3 regions of the Pseudolabrys taiwanensis genome follow, and region 3 is predicted to be linked to each of the others. Evidence: predicted binding sites of a transcription regulator. Region 3 holds the regulator's gene; each other region holds the start of a gene.
What was found. Region 3 encodes PhoB, which activates phosphate uptake and scavenging genes when phosphate is short. Its sites were predicted from a motif close to TGTCATNNANCTGTCAT; they were not measured.
Positions count from the first base shown of each region.

Region 1: the regulator PhoB is predicted to act here: its motif matches at 2,808-2,824, upstream of phnC (phosphonate ABC transporter ATP-binding protein).
Region 2: the regulator PhoB is predicted to act here: its motif matches at 2,128-2,144, upstream of DW352_RS00485 (UDP-2,3-diacylglucosamine diphosphatase).

Region 1 is NZ_CP031417.1:4,335,149-4,341,341, forward strand. It holds gene phnF (phosphonate metabolism transcriptional regulator PhnF) at 1-189, shown strand, start outside; gene DW352_RS20620 (LbetaH domain-containing protein) at 241-882, shown strand; gene DW352_RS20625 (alpha-D-ribose 1-methylphosphonate 5-triphosphate diphosphatase) at 882-2,027, shown strand; gene DW352_RS20630 (DUF1045 domain-containing protein) at 2,005-2,721, shown strand; gene phnC (phosphonate ABC transporter ATP-binding protein) at 2,868-3,782, shown strand; gene phnD (phosphonate ABC transporter substrate-binding protein) at 3,848-4,963, shown strand; gene phnE (phosphonate ABC transporter, permease protein PhnE) at 5,067-5,891, shown strand; gene DW352_RS20650 (caspase family protein) at 5,892-6,193, opposite strand, start outside.
Region 2 is NZ_CP031417.1:110,221-116,413, reverse strand. It holds gene DW352_RS00490 (glycosyltransferase family 4 protein) at 27-1,064, opposite strand; gene DW352_RS00485 (UDP-2,3-diacylglucosamine diphosphatase) at 1,276-2,073, opposite strand; gene DW352_RS00480 (class I SAM-dependent methyltransferase) at 2,188-2,844, opposite strand; gene DW352_RS00475 (autotransporter outer membrane beta-barrel domain-containing protein) at 3,254-6,193, shown strand, end outside.
Region 3 is NZ_CP031417.1:4,654,696-4,660,888, reverse strand. It holds gene DW352_RS22185 (Hsp33 family molecular chaperone) at 1-358, opposite strand, end outside; gene argF (ornithine carbamoyltransferase) at 533-1,459, opposite strand; gene DW352_RS22175 (aspartate aminotransferase family protein) at 1,459-2,664, opposite strand; gene DW352_RS22170 (GcrA family cell cycle regulator) at 3,094-3,582, shown strand; gene phoB (phosphate regulon transcriptional regulator PhoB) at 3,776-4,477, opposite strand; gene phoU (phosphate signaling complex protein PhoU) at 4,493-5,215, opposite strand; gene pstB (phosphate ABC transporter ATP-binding protein PstB) at 5,247-6,065, opposite strand; gene pstA (phosphate ABC transporter permease PstA) at 6,062-6,193, opposite strand, start outside.

The DNA.
Region 1 (6,193 bases), 320 kb from region 3:
TATCGCCGCAAGTGGACGCGCATCAGCGCCGGCTTCGCCGATGCTGTCGATGCGGGCAGGCTGCGGCTGTCGGTGCACCGGCCCGTTCTGGTCACCGAGGGGCTCAACGTGACGGAAGGTGGCGAGCCGATCATGTTGGGACGTGTGCGTTTCCCCGCCGATCGCGTCGCGCTGCTCGTGGAAAGCTAATGCGATTCGCCGCTGTCACGCGGCTGTCTTGAAAAAGTTGTGTTCAAGGTCATGGCCAACAACAAGCTCTCCACGGCACCGTTCATCGATCCGACGGCTGCGGTCAAACAGTCGACGCTCGGCGCTTATACCGAGGTCGGGCCGCGCACGAAGCTGCTCGAAGTGACGCTCGGCGACTACTCTTACGTCGTCAACGACAGCGACATCGCTTACGCGACGATCGGCAAATTCACCTCGATCGCGGCGATGACGCGGATCAATCCGGGCAATCATCCGATGACGCGTGCGACGCAGTCGCACTTCACCTATCGCGCCAGCGCCTATTTCGCCGGCGAAAGCGACGAGGATGATTTCTTCGCTTGGCGGCGCGAGCATCACGTCACCATCGGTCATGACGTCTGGATCGGCCACGGCGCCATTGTGTTGGCCGGGCGGCGCATCGGCACCGGCGCGGTGATCGGCGCCGGCAGCGTGGTGACCAAAGACGTGCCGGACTATGCCATCGCCGTCGGCAATCCGGCACGCGTCATTCGTCCGCGCTTTCCCGGCGAGGTCGTCGCGGGCCTGCAAGCTTTGGCCTGGTGGAATTGGCCGCACGCGCAACTGCAGGCCGCGTTGCCGGATTTCCGCAAGCTGCCTGTCGCCGACTTCGTTGCAAAATACGCGGCCCAATCTGTTGCCGGAGCAGCTTGATGCGCATTCATGGTGGACAAACGCTGGTCGACGGCAAGCTGGTCGAGGCCGACATCAGCCTCGATGAGGGCGACGGCGTCATCACCGCGGTCGGTCGTGCCGAGGGTAATGGCCGTGCATTCGACGCGCGCGGTCTGCATGTGCTGCCCGGCATCGTCGACATCCACGGCGATGCCTTCGAGCGGCAGTTGATGCCGCGGCCGGGCGTCAGCTTTCCGGTCGATGTGGCGCTGATGGAGAGCGATCGCCAGTGCGTCGCCAACGGCATCACGACCGTGTTTCACGGTGTCACCTGTTCGTGGGAGCCGGGCCTGCGCAGCATCGATAATGCGCGCACGATCCTGGGCGCGATCGAAGATCTCGATCCCTCCTTTGGCGCCGACACGCGGTTTCACCTGCGCTACGAGACCTTCAATCTCGATGCGGAAAAGGAAGTGACTGGCTGGATCGGTGAGGGCCGCGTCGGCATGCTTGGCTTCAACGATCATTTGCCGAGCGAGACGGCGCCGCCGCGCACACGCAAAGTCGGGCAGATGGCGGAACGCGCGGGGCTGTCGCGCGAGGATTTTCTGGCGATGGTCGAGCGGCTTCGCGCCCGGGCCGACGAAGTGCCGGGTTCGATTGCACGGCTCGCCGCCGCGGCGCACGCAAACGGCGCGCCGATGCTGTCGCACGACGACATGAGCCCGGAGCAACGGCGCTGGTTCCGCGACCTCAATTGCCGGGTCGCCGAATTCCCGACCACCGTGGAAACGGCGCAGGACGCGACCGCCGCTGGCGACGATATCGTCATGGGTGCGCCGAACGTGGTGCGCGGCGGCAGCCATATCGGCTGGATCGGCGCGGCCGACATGATCGCGCGCGGTTGCTGCACCATCCTGGCCTCTGATTATTACTATCCGGCGCCGCTTCTCGCCGCCTTCCGCCTTGCGGCCGACGGCGTCGCGCCGCTGGAGCAGGCGTGGTCCTACGTGTCGGCGCGGCCGGCCAAGGCGGCCGGTTTGACCGACCGCGGCGCCCTCGCAGCAGGTAAGCGGGCCGATGTGATCGCGGTCGATGCCAGCGATGCGCGCCGTCCGAAAGTGGTCGCCGCCATCGCCAACGGGCGCGTCGTTCATCTCGGTGAAGCCGGCCGCCTGCAGTGACGCGATGAGCGATCCACGCTACGCGATCTATTTCGTTCCGGGTGCCGACACGCCGCTCTATCGTTTCGGCACATCGGTTCTCGGCTACGACTGTCGTACGGGGCAAGAGACGCCGTTCATTGACGGCGTCGACACGGCATCCTGGCCGGCCGTCGTAAAAGAGCCGAAGGTCTATGGGTTCCACGCGACGCTGAAAGCGCCGATCCGGCTGATCGAGGGCTGCAACGAGAGTGATCTCGTGCGGGCCGTGTCCGAATTTGCCGCGCAGCGGGCGGCGGTTGCCGAGTCGCCCCTTGCGTTGCGCGCGTTGGGTTCCTTCATCGCGCTCGTGCCGGCGGGCGATGCCGACAGCATCAACGATCTCGCCGCCGACTGTGTTCGTGTCTTCGATCGCTTTCGTGCGCCGTTGACGGCCGAAGATCGCGCGCGGCGTCTGGCCTCGCCCCTGACCGCTCGGCAGATCGAGCATCTCGATCGGTGGGGCTACCCGTACGTCCTCGAAGAGTTTCGCTTCCACATGACGTTGACGGGCGCGCTTCCTCCTCCCGATCGGGAACAAGCGCTGCGATTCTTGTGCGAACGATTTGAGCAAGTGCCAAATGCGCACATGCTGCGGCTCGACCGCATTGTCATCGCGCGGCAGGAACGGAAGTCGTCGCCGTTTCGTGTCGTGCACGAGGCGCCGCTGCGCTGAAGCCTCGCTTTCGTGACGTTGGTTCCTTCGATTTGCCCGCTATTTAGGCGTCGTCGATGTGCGGAACGTCACAAATCACCGGCCAATTTCATTTCTCTGTCATGTGCTGTTGTTAGCGATCGTGACAGCAGAGGGGAGAAGCCGTTTTGTCGTTGGAAACCGTCATCGACGCCAAGGGGATTTCCAAATCCTTCCAGCGCGGTACTGCCGTACTCGATAATGTCAGCATTTCGCTGCGCCGTGGCGAGATGGTCGCGCTGATTGGCGCTTCGGGTTCGGGCAAGTCGACGCTTATTCGTTCGCTTGCCGGGCTTATTCCGATCGATGGTAATGCCCGTGGCAATGGCGGCAGCATTACCATGCTCGGCGAGGCCGTTCAGAAGAACGGACGTCTGAATTGCAGCCGCGCCTTGCGCGCGCGCATCGGCGTCATCTTCCAGCAGTTCAATCTGGTGCCGCGCCTGACGCTGCTCACCAATGTCTGCTTCGGCTTGCTCGGTCAGCTGCCCGTATTGCGCGGCACGCTCGGGCAGTTCAACGACAGCGACAAACGCAAAGCCATGCAGGCGCTTGCGCGCGTCGGCATCGCCGAACACGCGCTCAAGCGCGCCACCGAGCTTTCGGGCGGCCAGCAACAGCGCGCCGCGATTGCGCGCTCGCTCGTGCAGGGTGCCGAGCTTTTGATCGCCGACGAGCCGATCGCCTCGCTCGATCCGGCCTCGTCGCGCCGGGTGATGGACCTGCTCGCCGACATGAACCGGAACGACGGCCTCACGGTGCTCGTGTCGCTTCATCAGGTCGAATATGCGATGAAATATTGTCCGCGCACGATCGCGCTGAAGGCCGGCAAGGTCGCCTATGACGGTCCGTCGAGTGCGTTGACGCCTGCGTTCCTCAATCAGCTTTATGGCGCCGAGTCCGAGGAGCTGTTCTTGCCGTCGTTCGAAGGCCAGAGCGCGTCGTCGCACGACGCCGGTCAACATTGGTCCGATCCGCCGGCTGTCATGCCGCATGCATCGTCCGCGGCTATGACAAGGGAAGCTGAGCGGCTGTCCGCGTAAGCGTGGGCCTTGGGCCCGGAACTGCGACTACAGAAAATTCAACGACTGCAACAGGAGAAGGCATTATGCGCAAGCTTGCCCTGATCGGCGCGGCTATGGCGATGGCCGCCGGTATCGTCGCCACGACGGCGCGCGCCGAGGTCACGGAACTGAACTTCGGCGTCATCTCGACGGAAGCGTCGGTCAACCAGAAGAAGAACTGGGAGCCCTTCCTCGAGGCCATGTCGAAGGCGATCGGCGTCAAGGTCAACGGCTTCTACGCCAGCGATTACGCGGGCGTGATCGAGGCGCAGCGCTTCAACAAGGTGCAGATCGCCTGGTACGGCAACAAGTCGGGCATGGAAGCGGTCAACCGTTCACAGGGCGAAGTGTTCGCGCAGGTCGTCTCGCGCGACGGCAGCGAAGGCTACTACTCGCATGTCATCGTGCACGCCGACAGCCCGTACACCAAGCTCGAAGACATTTTGAAGTGCGACAAGACGCTCGACTTCGGCATCGGCGATCCGAATTCGACCTCGGGCTTCCTGGTGCCGACCTCCTACATCTTCGCCGCCAAGAACATCGATCCGAAGCAGTGCTTCAAGACGGTACGCAACGCCAGCCACCAGGCCAACGCCATGGCGGTCGCCAACAAGCAGGTCGTCGCCGCCACCAACAACAGCGAAGATCTCCAGCGCCTCGACAAGACCGCGCCGGAAGCCCGCAAGCAGATCCGCATCATCTGGACCTCGCCGATCATCCCGCTCGACCCGATCGTCTGGCGCAAGGATCTCGACCCGGCGCTGAAGACGAAGATCTACACCTTCATCATGAGCTACGGCCGCGTCGGCACGCCGGAAGAGATCAAGGCGGCCAAGCAAGTTCTGGCCAACCTCATCTGGTCGCCGTTCCATCCGTCGAACGACAATCAACTCCTGCCGATCCGCATCCTCGAAGCCAACAAATCGATCATGAAGATCAAGGGCGACGACAAGCTGAGCGACGAGCAGAAGCAGGCGCAGATCGCCCCGCTGCAGGAAGAGATCAAGAAGGATCAGGATCTCACTGCCAAGGCCGAGCACGCGCCGTTCGTGGCCAAGCTCGCGGCCTTCAAGGAAGCCGACAAGGCCGGCAACCAGGACGAGCTGAAGAAGTTGATCGGCGAGTTCGCGGCCGCCGCGTCGCAGACCCCGACCAACTAACTTCATCGCAGGGCGCCGGAGCGAAACGTTCCGGCGCCCTTATTGCATTTGGGCCGTTCCGGGTCCGCGCCTTCGATGCGTTCCGGAAGGACGGATAAAGAAGATGACCGATATCGCCACGCCGACCGAGCGTTCTGCCACGTCGCAGACACACATCCCGCAGCAGCCGTTGTCGCGCCGGCTGCGGACGTGGTTCGTCTGGCTCGTCGTCATCGGCCTTCTGGCGTGGAGCTGGAATCCGGCGGAGATGTTCCGCGTCACGGCACTGTTCACCGACTGGCGCAACATGGCGGAGTTCGGCAGCGCCTTTCTGCATCCGAACTTCCACGACTGGGACCACTATCTCTCCGACATGCTGGTGACGATCCAGATCGCCATCTGGGGCACCGCGCTCGCCGTCGTGTTCGGCGTTCCCTTCGCGATTCTGTGCTCGGCCAATGTGTGTCCGCCTTGGATCGTGCAGCCGGTGCGCCGCTTGATGGATGCCTGCCGCGCCATCAACGAGATCGTGTTCGCGCTGATGTTCGTCGTGGCGGTCGGCCTCGGGCCGTTCGCCGGCGTGATGGCGCTGTTCGTGCATAACCTCGGCATCTTCGCCAAGCTGTTTTCGGAGGCGGTGGAGTCGATCGATCCGCGCCCGGTGGAAGGCATTCGCGTCACCGGCGCGGTGCGCGTGCAGGAGGTGATCTTCGGCGTCATCCCGCAGGTGCTGCCGCTGTGGAGCTCGTTCACGCTCTACCGGTTGGAGACCAATGTCCGCTCGGCCACCACGCTCGGCATCGTCGGCGCCGGCGGCATCGGCCAGACGCTCTATGAGAGCATCCGCAGCTTCCAGTATGCCGAAACGGCGGCGCAGGTGATCATCGTCGTCGTCGCCGTCATTCTCATCGACCTGGTCAGCGCCCGCATCCGCCGCGCCTTGGTTTGATCAGATGGTGAACGGCCGCTGATGGTCATAGGCGAGGTCGAGCTTGCCCACCTTGTAGTGGTTCGGCGACTGCGTCGGCAGCATCATGCGTTGAATCTTCAAGTGGAAGTCCTCGTAGTCGCCCTGGAACGTGCCGCTGTCCCACACCAGCAATAGCGCCGCCGTGAATGTGCTGTTGACGGCGCCGTCGAACGATACCTGATTGTCCTGGCAACCGGATATCAGGCGAATGCTGGCTCTCGCCGTTTCTCCATCTTTGCCGCCAGGGCCGACCTTCGGCATGGGATTGCCGATCTTCTCGT
Region 2 (6,193 bases), 1.0 Mb from region 3:
CTCAGTCGCCCGGGACGACAGTATTTTTACGCCGCCAGACGCGGCCGGCCGGAACGCGCGGCCTCCAGAACGTGCTGCAGGAAGGTGCGCGCGCTCGCTTCCCAGGTCATGCCGAGCGCGAAGTCGCGGCAATCGCCGCGCTTGAGCTTGAGCGCGGCGTGGCAGGCTTTCTTCAAATCTTCGTCAAGCGCGCCGACCGGCGCGGTTCCAATGACGTCGCGCGGCGCATCTGCCGGAAAGGCCGCGACCGGAACACCGCTCGCCAAGGCCTCGAGCAGCACCAAGCCGAAGGTATCGGTGCGGCTCGGGAACACGAACACATCGGCGGCGGCATAAATGCGCGCCAGCTCTTCGCCCTGCTTCGAACCGAGGAACACCGTCTCCGGATATTGCTTGGCGAGCGCGGCGCGCGCCGGTCCATCGCCGACGACAACCTTGGTGCCGGGCAGGCGGAGCGAGAGAAAAGCCTCGAGATTCTTTTCGACCGCGACGCGTCCCACCGTGAGGAAGATCGGCCGCGGCAAATCGAGATCGATGTCGTCACGCGGATGGAACACGTTCGCGTCGACGCCGCGCGACCACAGCTTCACGTCGTGGAAGCCGCGCTGCGTGAGTTCGGTCGCCAAAGTCGGCGTCGCGGCGAGTACGGCGGCACCGGGCGCGTGGAAGCGGCGCAGCCACGACCAGGTGAGATCGGAGGTCCAGCGCTCCGGCACCGGCAGACGCTCCGCGACGTAATCGGGAAAGCGCGTGTGGAAGCTCGTTGTGAACGGCAGGCCGCGCCGCATGCAGGCGCGGCGCATGGCGTGGCCGATCGGGCCTTCGGTGGCGATATGGATCGCGTCGGGCTTGGCGGCTTCGAGACGGCGCTCGATCTCGCCCGGCGGTACCAGCGCCAGACGAATTTCCGGATAGCTCGGCATCGGCAGCGTCCAGAACGCATCCGGCGCGAGAAATTCAAGCTCGGCGCCGAGGCCGCGCGCTTCGCGCGCCACATGGCCGAGCGTACGCACGACGCCGTTCACCTGCGGATGCCAGGCATCGGTGGCGACGATGATTTTCATGCCTATGTTCCGTCCAATCCGAATTGCGTTAGGGCAGCGAGCTTCCACGCACTCTGTTCACCTCTCCCATAGGAAGAGGTCGGCGCACGCAGTGCGCCGGGTGAGGGGTTACAGCGCGTAGAGAGAGCGCCTCCCCCTCACCCCGACCCTCTCCCCAATGGGAGAGGGAGCGCGCCTACATCGTGGCCGCGCTACCTTCCCGTCGTTAGGGTCACGCCGCCTTTTGCGCCAGTTCGAGCGAGGGCTGATAGTCCGCGCTCAATTGCGTCCAGGTGATGATCTCGAACTTGCCGTCGTGGTGCTCGGCGATGGCCGTGCAGCTTTCGACCCAGTCGCCGCAGTTGATGTAGCGCAGGCCGTAATCGTCGTGCATCGCCGCTGTATGGATGTGACCGCAGATGACGCCGTCGACCTTGTGGCGGCTGGCTTCGGTCGCCAGCGCCTTCTCGAAGGCGCCGATGTAATTGACCGCGTTCTTGACCTTGTGCTTGGCCCACTTGGACAGCGACCAGTAGGGCGCGCCGAAGATGCGGCGCAAGGCGTTGAACAGCCGGTTGGCGGTCAGCGCGAAGTCGTAAGCCTTGTCGCCGAGCAGCGCCAGCCACCGCGCCTGCGTCACGACGAGATCGAAGATGTCGCCGTGCACCACAAGATAACGGCGCCCGTCGGCGCCCTCGTGAATGGCGCTCTCCTGCACCTCGATGCCGCCGAAGTGCGTGCCGTAGTAACCACCGCGCAGGAACTCGTCGTGGTTGCCGGGGATGTAGATCATGCGCGCGCCCTTGCGCGCCTGACGCAGCAGTTTCTGCACGACGTCGTTATGCGCCTGCGGCCAGTACCAGGAAGACCGCAGCGCCCAGCCGTCGACGATGTCGCCGACCAGATAGATCGTCTCGGCGTCGTGCTGGCGGAGAAAGTCGAGCAGCTTGTCGGCCTGGCAGCCGCGCGTTCCGAGATGAACATCGGAGATGAAAAGCGCGCGATATCGCTTCGTGCCGGTCTCCGTCACGATGCGATCTCCAAAGGAATGCTGTTCATGTGCAGGAGGCATTAGCATGATGCTGTTTCAGTTTTGTGACAGGCGCTCTTCTCCCCTCCCCTTCGTGTGGGGAGAGAAGAGAACTCACGCGGCGACACGCTCACGCTCGGCACGGCGAAAGCGCACGAGGGTGTACACGCCGAACGGCTTCACCTTGCGCCGTTCGATGAGTTCGGCGCCGCCGTGGCTGCGCGCCCAGTCGGCGAGGCGCTGGAACGGAAACTCCGGCCGCAGGCCCACTTTGCGCGCTTTCTGCGCCAGCAGCCGCTCGACCGCGGCAGCGATGCCCTTCTCCGAATAGAGATGATTGACCAGGATGATCTGGCCGCCGGGACGTAGCACCCGCGCGCATTCCGACAGCACCTGCTCCGGGTTATCGACCAGGGTGATGACGAACTGGCCGACCACACAGTCGAACGACGCGTCGGGATAATCGAGCGCGCTCGCATCCATCACGCGCAGCTCCTTGACGAAGGGGTAGCGGCCGCTCGCCAGCCGCTCGCGCGCCCGCGCGATCATCGGCTCGGAGATGTCGATGCCGGTGATCTGCGTCGTGTGGTCGTAATCGTCGAACGACAGGCCCGTGCCGACACCGATCTCGAGAATACGCCCGCCAACTTCATGGGCGGCTTTCGCCGCGGCGCGGCGGCCGTTGAGAAATACCGGCCCGCACAAGACGTCGTAAACCGGCGCCCATTTGGCATAGGCCTTTTCCATCACCTCTTTGGCGGGATCGCGCATAAGCCCCTCACGAATCGAGAAATGTCTTCGTCGAGAAACCGGCTAACAACGTTGTGCGACAGTGCGGCGACAAGTCGCGCAAGGGGGGCCGTCATCGCCGCCGAAAGCGCACAAATCCACGACGCCGTAGCGTGAGCACCGAACCGAGACACCGCTTTGTGCTGTCATCGTCCGCTTGACGATGACACGCGAAAACCTTCTCCGCGCGCTCCGCGCAACCACCCCCGCACGGCACACGGCGCACGATCTGCTGGCCCCGCCCCTGCCCTGCCTCTGGTATCCTTGCACCGGCATGCGGATCGTGGCACCACTCGAAGCTCGCCGATGACGTCACGCTGGAGGCGGATGGCCGGTCTGCGCACGCCGGTTCCCGCTGGGTCATGACACAGGTTGGAATGCCGTGAAGGCCATGAAGTACGCGGCGCCGCATGGCGCTGTAGGAAAGTCCGCTACCCTCGGCGTTGGCCCGGTCGCAACGCTGTCGCGTCCCTCGCGCCTGCGTACGCTCGCGACCGTCTCGCCGATCGCGCTGCTGCTCGGCCTGACAGGGCTGACGCTTCCGGCCGCGGCAGCCCCCTGCACTCCCGATACGACGGGCTGCAACGCCGCCGGCGGCCAGCTTCCGCGCGCCGGCAGTGGCAACGGTGGCGAAGGTAATGGCGGCGGCGGCAATGGTTTGATTTCCGACAGCGGAACGCCCGTGGCGACGCCCGGCGGCACGGGTGCCAGCGGTGCCGGCGGTAGCGGCGGCGCCGGCGAAAACGGCACCGCGGCTGGCGGCGCGGTCGGCTATATCGTTAACGGGTTGGTTGGATTTGGCAGCTCCATCACCGGTGGGCATGGCGATCCAGGCACGGACGGCCCCTCTTTCGCCGGTGGTGGTGGTGGCGGCGGCGCCGGCGTCTATATGCTCAGCGGCGATGCCTACATCGGCCTCAGCACCGTCCTGATCAAAGGCGGCGACGGCGGCAAAGGCGGCGACGTCACGGCCGGGGTCACGCTAGGCGGCGGCGGCGGTGGCGGCGGCGGCGCTGGCCTGATTGGCGCAGGCCCCGGCACTGTCGAGAACTATGGCTCCATTGTCGGCGGCAACGGCGGCGTTGGCGGACAATCCGTCTTTTCGTTTTCCGGCGCTGGCGGCGGCGGCGGCGACGGCATTCTGGTCCAGAGCTCCGCAGTCTACATCACGAACCTCGGAAGCATTACTGGCGGCAAGGGCGGCGCTGCCTCAACGACGGCATTGGGAAGCAGCCCGGCCGGCGATAGCGGCAGTGGCGTCAATTTCGCCAACTCCTTCGGGGTATTGACCAACGCCGGCACGGTTGCTGGCGGTGACGCGAACGGCGGGGCCGCCGGCGTCGGCGTGATGACCAATGGCTACACCACCATCACGAATGCCGGTGTCATCAGCGGCGGCCTCAACAACGACGGCGTGACCCGCGCCGCCGCCATTCGCTTCGGCGGAATCGGCAACCAACTGAATCTGCTAACCGGCTCGACCATTGTCGGTGACATCCAGCTGATCGCCAGCGCCCGAGCGGCGATTGCGGCACAAAACGCCGGGCTTGCATTGAATAATGCGATCGCGCTCGGCACCAATTCGACGGTCACGTTCGACACCTCGACCACCGGCCTCACGGTCTCCGGCGTGATCTCGGGGACCGGCAAAGTGCTAACCACCGGCGCCGGGTCGGTCGTGCTCTCCGGCGCCAACACTTATACAGGTGGAACACAGATTTCCGGCGGGACGACGTCGGTCTCCTCCGACGCCAATCTCGGCGATGCCGCCGGCGCGCTGATCTTTGACGGCGGCATCTTGCAGATCACCGGCACGAGCTTCACCGGCACGTCGCGTACCATCCAATGGGGCGGCGGCGGCTTCGACATCGTCGACGCCAACAACAGCTTCACGCTCAACCAAGCGATCACGGGCATCAACGCGCTCGACAAGCTCGGCGCCGGCACCCTGATCCTCAACGGCAATAACGGCTACATCGGCGCGACCACGGTCGATGCCGGCAAGCTTGTCGTGAACGGATCAATCGCATTGTCATCGCTGCTGTCCGTCAATTCCGGCGCCATTATCGGCGGCAATGGCGTGTTGCCAACGACGGAGATCGCGAGCGGCGGCATTCTCGCGCCGGGCAATTCCATCGGCACTCTCACGGTCTCCGGCGACCTCACCCTGCACTCCGGCTCCGCCTATAATGTCGAGGTCTCGCCGACCGCAGCCGATCGCACCAACGTCACCGGCATCGCCAACCTAGCCGGCGACGTGAATGCCAGCTACGCCATGGGCAGCTACACGTCGAAGCGCTACACCATTCTCAACGCCGCCGGCGGCATCAACGGCAAGTTCGGCACGCTCAACAATACCAATCTGCCGGGCAACGTCACCGCCGCATTGAATTACGATTTGAACGACGTCTATCTCGACCTGACGCTGATCTATCAGGACGCGAACCAGCGGCTGGGCGGTCTTAATGCCAATCAACGGGGCGTCTCCACCGCGCTGACAAACTATTTCAATGCAACAGGTGGCATTCCGACGGCTTTCGTCACGCTGAGCGCCAATGGCCTCAGCCAAGCCTCCGGTGAGGCGGGATCGTCGATCGTTGTGCCGATGGCGAACGACGCAACCTTGTTCACGAACGCGGTGTTCGATGGCGCCTTCGGCGCCTTGAATGAAGGGCGAGAAGGTCCGCGCGCCGACGCGGCGGGCGGGCCGGGCAGCGCGCTTGGCTTCGCACCGGCCGAGCGAGTGTCCAAGAAGGCAAGCGAAGCCTTTGCATCGCTGCCGCTCAAAGCCCAGCCATCCGATGCTTTCGCCTCCCGCTGGGGCGTGTGGGCAAGCGGTTACGGCGCCGCCAGCCGTGTATCGGGCGACGCCGCCGTCGGCAGCAGCACGACGAACAGCCGCATCTACGGTGCGGTCGCGGGCGCAAGCTATCGCTTGCTTCCGAACACCGTCGTCGGCTTCGCTCTCGGTGGCGCGGGAACCGACTTCTCACTCGATGGCGGTTTCGGCTCCGGCAAAGCGGATATCTTCCATGCCGCCGTTTATGGCTTGCACAACATCGGCCGCGCCTATGTCGCCGGTCTCGTCGGCTACGGCTGGCAGGAAGCTTCGACCGACCGCACCATGACCGCCGCCGGCATGGACGTGCTACATGCCTCCTTCCGTCCGCAGACAGTGAGCGGCCGGCTCGAAGCGGGCTATCGTCTGGCCACGCCGCTCGCCAACGTCACGCCCTACGGCGCGTTGCAGATGGCGTCGTTCTTCATCCCGTCCTACAGCGAAAGCGCGATCTCAGGCTCGAACCAGTTCGCGCTCGCTTACGACGCGCGC
Region 3 (6,193 bases):
TAGCCTCGGCAACGCGATCCTGATCGAAGCGCGCGCAGGCGCGCACCTTGTTGGGCGCCATGAAATCGACCACCAGCATCCGCACCGGGCCATCGGCCTGCGTCTGCAAAATGAAGCGGCCCTCGATCTTGAGGGCCGAACCGAGCATCACCGTGAGCACCAAGGCTTCACCGAGAAGTTTGGCCACGGGTTGCGGGTAGGCGTGTTTCTCGAGGATCTCGTCCACCACGGGGCCGAGACGGACCACGCGGCCGCGCAGATCGAGGCTAGAAACCTCGAACGGCAGCACGGCATCGTCCACGGTGGCAGCGGACGGTGCCCGGGTCGGGATCGCTGAATAGTCGCTCATGTCGGTCATGACGTCTTATGTAGCGCACGAGCGCCGAATTTCGAGTCCTGAGATCTCGGTCGTCCCGTCCGGCTTTATGCCGGGCGTCCACGTCTTCTTAGCGACAGCAGTGTGGCTGGCCGGGCACATTACGGCCGCGCCGCCGGACGGCAGCGCGGGTGGATCCGCTGTAACGCCGCTCTCTCAGGCGTCGGCGTGCAGGCACCAGGCGAGGAGGCCCTTCTGCGCGTGCAGACGGTTCTCGGCCTCGTCGAACACCACGGACTGCGGCCCGTCGATCACCTCGTCGGTGACTTCCTCGCCGCGATGCGCCGGCAGGCAGTGCATGAATAACGCGTCCGGCTTCGCCTTGGCCATCAGGCTGGCATTGACCTGATAGCGCTTGAGGATGTTGTGGCGGTGCTTGGCCTCGCGATCGCCCATCGATACCCAGGTGTCGGTGAAGACGCAGTCGGCATCCTTCACCGCCGCTTCCGGATCATCGCCGATCTCGATCGCCGCCTTGGAGGACTTCACCCAGTCCATCAGCCACTTCTTCGGCTTGAGTTCCGGCGGGGTCGCGACGCGCAGACGGAAGTCGAAGCGTTCCGCAGCGTGCATCAGCGAGGCGCAGACATTGTTGGCGTCGCCCGACCAAGCCAGGGTGCGCCCCTGGATGGGGCCGCGATGCTCGACATAGGTCATGATGTCGGCCAGCACCTGGCAGGGATGCGACCGGCGCGTCAGCCCGTTGATCACCGGCACCGTCGCATAGCGCGCGATCTCCGCGACCGCCTCGTGATCGAGCGTGCGGATCATGATGGCGTCGACGAAGCGCGACAGGACGCGCGCGGTGTCGGCGAGCGTCTCGCCGCGTCCGAGCTGCATCTCCTGAGCGGTCAGCATGATCGCCTCGCCGCCGAGCTGGCGCATGGCGACGTCGAAGGACACGCGCGTGCGCGTCGACGGCTTGTCGAAGATCATCGCCAGCGTCTTGCCCTCGAGCGGCGCGCGACGCACGCCTTTGGCACGCTCGGCCTTCATCGCACGGCTCTTGTCGATGAGCCCATGCAGGACCGGCTTCGGAATATCAATCAGATCAAGGAAATGCCGCACGTCGTTGCCAGACATCAGGCGGCTCCCTTGGCGGGAGCGTGGGCCTGCGCCAGCCGCTGGCAGGCGCGATCGATGGCGTCGACTGCGAACGCAATCTCTTCGTCGCCGATGATCAGCGGCGGCAGGAGGCGCAGGACGTTGTCGCCGGCGGCCGGCGCCACCATCTTCTCGGCCCGCAGCGCATCCACCATTTCGGCGACCGGCGGCACCAAACGCAGGCCGATCAGCAGGCCTTCGTTGCGCACCTCGGCGATCACGGAGGCGTGGCGATCCTTCAGCTCGGCGAGCCGCTGCTTCAGCTTGAGCGTCTTTTGCTTGACGCCCTCGAGGAAGCCATCGGCCATCACCTCGTCGAGCACCGCGTTGGCGACTGCAACGGCGAGCGGGTTGCCGCCGAAGGTCGAGCCGTGTGTGCCCGGGGTCATGCCCTTGGCCGCTTCCGCCGTGCCGAGGAAAGCACCAATGGGGAAACCGCCGCCGAGAGCCTTGGCCAGCGTCATGATGTCGGGCTCCACGCCCGAGAGCTGATACGAGAACAGCGCGCCGGTGCGGCCGATGCCGGTCTGGATCTCGTCGAAGATCAACAGGAGACCGTGCTGGTCGCACAGCTCGCGCAGCGCCCGCAGGAAGGAATGCGGCACGACGCGCACGCCGCCCTCGCCCATCACCGGCTCGATGAGGATGCCGGCGGTTGCCGGACCGATGGCCTTCTTGACCGCCTCGATGTCGTTGTAAGGCACCTGGTCGAAGCCTTCGACCGGCGGGCCGAAGCCTTCAAGATACTTCTTGTTGCCGGTCGCGGCGAGCGCCGCCAGCGTGCGGCCGTGGAACGCGCCTTCGAACGTAATGATGCGGAACCGCTCGGGCCGACCCGATACGGCGTGATACTTGCGCGCCATCTTGATGGCGCCTTCCATGGCCTCGGTGCCGGAGTTGCAGAAGAACGCAAAGTCAGCAAAGGAGGCCGCGCACAAGCGATCGGCCAGCCGTTCCGCGCCGGGAACACGGTACAGATTGGACACGTGCCAGACCTTGTGCGCCTGCTCGGTCAGCGCCGCGATCAGCTTGGGATGGGCGTGACCGAGTGCATTGACGGCAACGCCCGAGGTGAAGTCGAGATAACGCTCGCCCGTAGCCGTATAAAGCCAAGCGCCCTCACCCCGCTCAAAAGCGAGATCGACGCGCGCGTAGGTCGGCAAAAGGTGCGAGGTCACGGCCAACTTCTTTCATCATCAGGCCGATCCTGCTCGGTATCGGCTGGATGTCTCCCCGCGCCGGTCGCCCGGGTTCGGGTGCATGCGCGGGCCAAAACGAAACGTGCCGCCTCGCCGGGCGGCACTGTTACGACGTATTTTATTGCCGGGCGGCTCCAAGTCAACCTTTTGGCGCCGAGCGATTCGCGGACTCAATTACGCCGCAAGCCCGGATTCTATTGGAAAACTGTTGGTAGCTGCGGTTTGGGCCCGCGCGGTGCTTGCACGCGAGTCACCCCATATTGTAGCGTTTTGGTCAAGTCAGTACGACATTTCGTACGGCGAGATAGATTTCTAGTTCATCCCTGGAGCGTACGCGTCCGGGTGCCCGCTTGGGGAGGCACCGGTCGTCGGGGATGGATTCTAACCAAGGCTAGGGCGCCTGGGAGAATACCGATGGGCTGGACGGACGAGAGGGTCGAACTTCTCAAGAAGCTGTGGTCGGACGGGCTTTCCGCCAGTCAGATCGCGGCCGAGCTTGGCGGCATCACCCGCAACGCGGTGATTGGCAAGGTGCATCGCCTGGGCCTCTCCGGCCGCGCCAAGAGCCCGTCCTCGGCCGCGCCGCGGCCGCGTAAAGCGCGCTCTTCCGGTCACATGCTGCGCGTTTCGCGGCCGGCAGTCCGCGGCAATACCGCGCTCGCTTACGAGTACGAGCCGGAGCCCGAGCCGGAACTGATCGAAATTCCGACGGAGCAGCGCAAGACGTTGCTGCAGCTCAACGAGCATACCTGCCGCTGGCCGGTGGGTGATCCGGGCGCGTCGGACTTCTTCTTCTGCGGCGGCGACACCTCGAACGAACAACCTTACTGCTCGTTCCACTGCCGCGTGGCCTATCAGCCGGCCAATGATCGCCGACGTGAGAAGCGGGCATTCAGAGGCTGAGCGCAATCAACCGATCACGAAAAAGGCCGGGCGCACTGCCCGGCCTTTTTGTTTTTGCTTTCTTATCCTTCCCTGAAAGGGGAGGGTCCGGCGCGCAGCGCCGGGGGTGAGTAACGTCGCAATTGAAAGCGACCCCCACCCGGCTCGCTTCGCTCGCCACCCTCCCCGCGAGCGGGGGAGGGATAAGCGCGCACTAGTTCATCCGCCCGAAGCGGTCGTCGAGCGCGTAGCCGGCGCCGCGCACGGTCCGTATCGGATCGGCGGCTTGGCCACGATTGATCGCCTTGCGCAGACGGCCGACATGGACGTCGACGGTCCGCTCATCGATGTAGATGTCCGAACCCCAGACGCCGTCGAGCAACTGCTCGCGCGAGAACACGCGACCCGGACGCTCCATTAGGAACTCGAGCAGGCGATACTCGGTCGGGCCGAGATCGATCGCACGGCCCGAACGCGAGACGCGTTTCTTTTCACGGTCGAGCTCGAGATCGCCGATGGTCAACACGTTGGCGACCCGCTCTGGATTGGCCCGGCGCAGCAGCGCGCGCACACGCGCAAGCAGTTCCGGCACCGAGAACGGTTTGACGATATAATCGTCGGCGCCGGTCGCCAGACCGCGCACCTTCTCGCTCTCCTCGCCTCGCGCGGTGAGCATGATGATGGGCAATTGCCGTGTTTCGGGGCGGGCCCGCAGACGACGGCAAAGCTCGATGCCGGAGAGGCCCGGCAGCATCCAATCGAGCACGACCAGGTCGGGGGTCGCTTCTTTCAGGCGGGTATCGGCCTCATCGCCGCGGGCGGCGGTTTCGACCTCGTATCCCTCCGCTTCGAGATTATAGCGGAGGAGCATCGTCAGCGGCTCCTCGTCTTCGACGATCAGGATGCGGGCGCTCATCTTATGGTCTCGCGGTTACTCCCCCGCCGCACGCAACGCCGGGATGGTCGTGGTGTCGCCCTTCGGCCGCTTGTCGGCAATCGGGCGCCCTTCGATGATGTAATGCACGGTCTCGGCGATGTTGGTGGCGTGATCGCCCATGCGTTCGATATTCTTCGCGCAGAACATCAGGTGGATGCAGAAGGTGATGTTGCGCGGGTCTTCCATCATATAGGTGAGCAGCTCACGGAACACCGAGGTGCACACCGCGTCGATCTCTTCATCGCCGCGCCACACCGACAGCGCCTTGCTGATGTCGCGGCGCACATAAGCATCGAGCACCGTCTTGAGCTGCTCGAGCAGTAGATCGGTCATGTGCTCGACGCCGCGGATCAGCTTCGGCGGGGGAAATTCCGCATTCAGCGCAATGACGCGTTTGGCAATGTTCTTGGCGAGATCGCCGATACGCTCCAGATCGTTGGCAAGGCGCAACGCGCCAACGATCTCGCGCAGGTCGACCGCCATCGGCTGACGACGTGCGATGGTGAGAACCGCCTTTTCCTCGATCTCGTGCTGCAGTTTATCGATGCTGGTGTCGGCCTCGGTGATGCGCTGCGCCAGCGCGGTGTCGCGCCGGGCCAGAGCGGCAACGGCTTCGGCCACCTGCTTTTCGGCAAGTCCGCCCATCTCGGCAACCATGCGGGACAAGTCCTGCAAGTCGGAATCGAAGGCTTTCGCGGTATGTTGCTGGTCGGTCATTTGTCGTTGTCCTTCGCGCTCTTGTCGCGCGCTAGCCGAAGCGGCCGGTGATATAATCCTGAGTGCGACGATCGGTCGGGGTCGTGAAGATCTTGGTGGTCTCGTCGAATTCGACCATTTCGCCGAGATACATGAAGGCCGTGAAGTCGGAGACGCGCGCCGCCTGCTGCATATTGTGGGTGACGATCGCGATCGTGTAATCGTCCTTGAGCTCGTCGATCAGCTCTTCGATCTTGGCCGTCGAGATGGGATCAAGCGCCGAGCACGGCTCGTCGAAGAGGATCACCTCGGGGCGCACGGCGACCGTGCGGGCAATGCACAGACGTTGTTGCTGGCCGCCCGACAGCGATTGTCCGTTGGCGTTGAGCTTGTCCTTGACCTCGTTCCACAGCGCGGCCCGCTCAAGGGCGCTCTTGACGCGGTCGTCGAGCTCCGACTTAGACAGCTTCTCATAAAGCCGGATGCCGAAGGCGATGTTCTCGTAGATCGTCATCGGAAACGGCGTCGGCTTCTGGAACACCATGCCGACCTTCGCGCGCAGCAGGTTGAGATCCTGCGACGGCGCCAGGATATCTTCGTTATCCAAGCGGACGTGACCAGCGGCGCGCTGGTTCGGATAGAGATCGTACATGCGGTTCAGGATTCGCAGCAGCGTGGACTTGCCGCAGCCGGACGGACCGATGAACGCCGTGACCTTACCCTTATAGAGCGGCACGTTGATATTCTTCAGCGCACGATGCTCGCCATAGAAGAAGTCGAGATCGCGCACGGAGATCTTCTCCGTCAAACCTTCGACGTTGATCGGCGCATTGTTGACGGTCGGAACGGTGAACGATGCTACGCTGTTCATGACTTTCTCTGTGCCGCGAGGGAACGTGCGGTGATGCTAAGCGCCAGCACCGCCAGGGTGATGATGAGAGCGCCGGTCCACGCCAGTTCCTGCCAGTCCTTGTAGGGACTCAGCGCAAACTGGAAGAT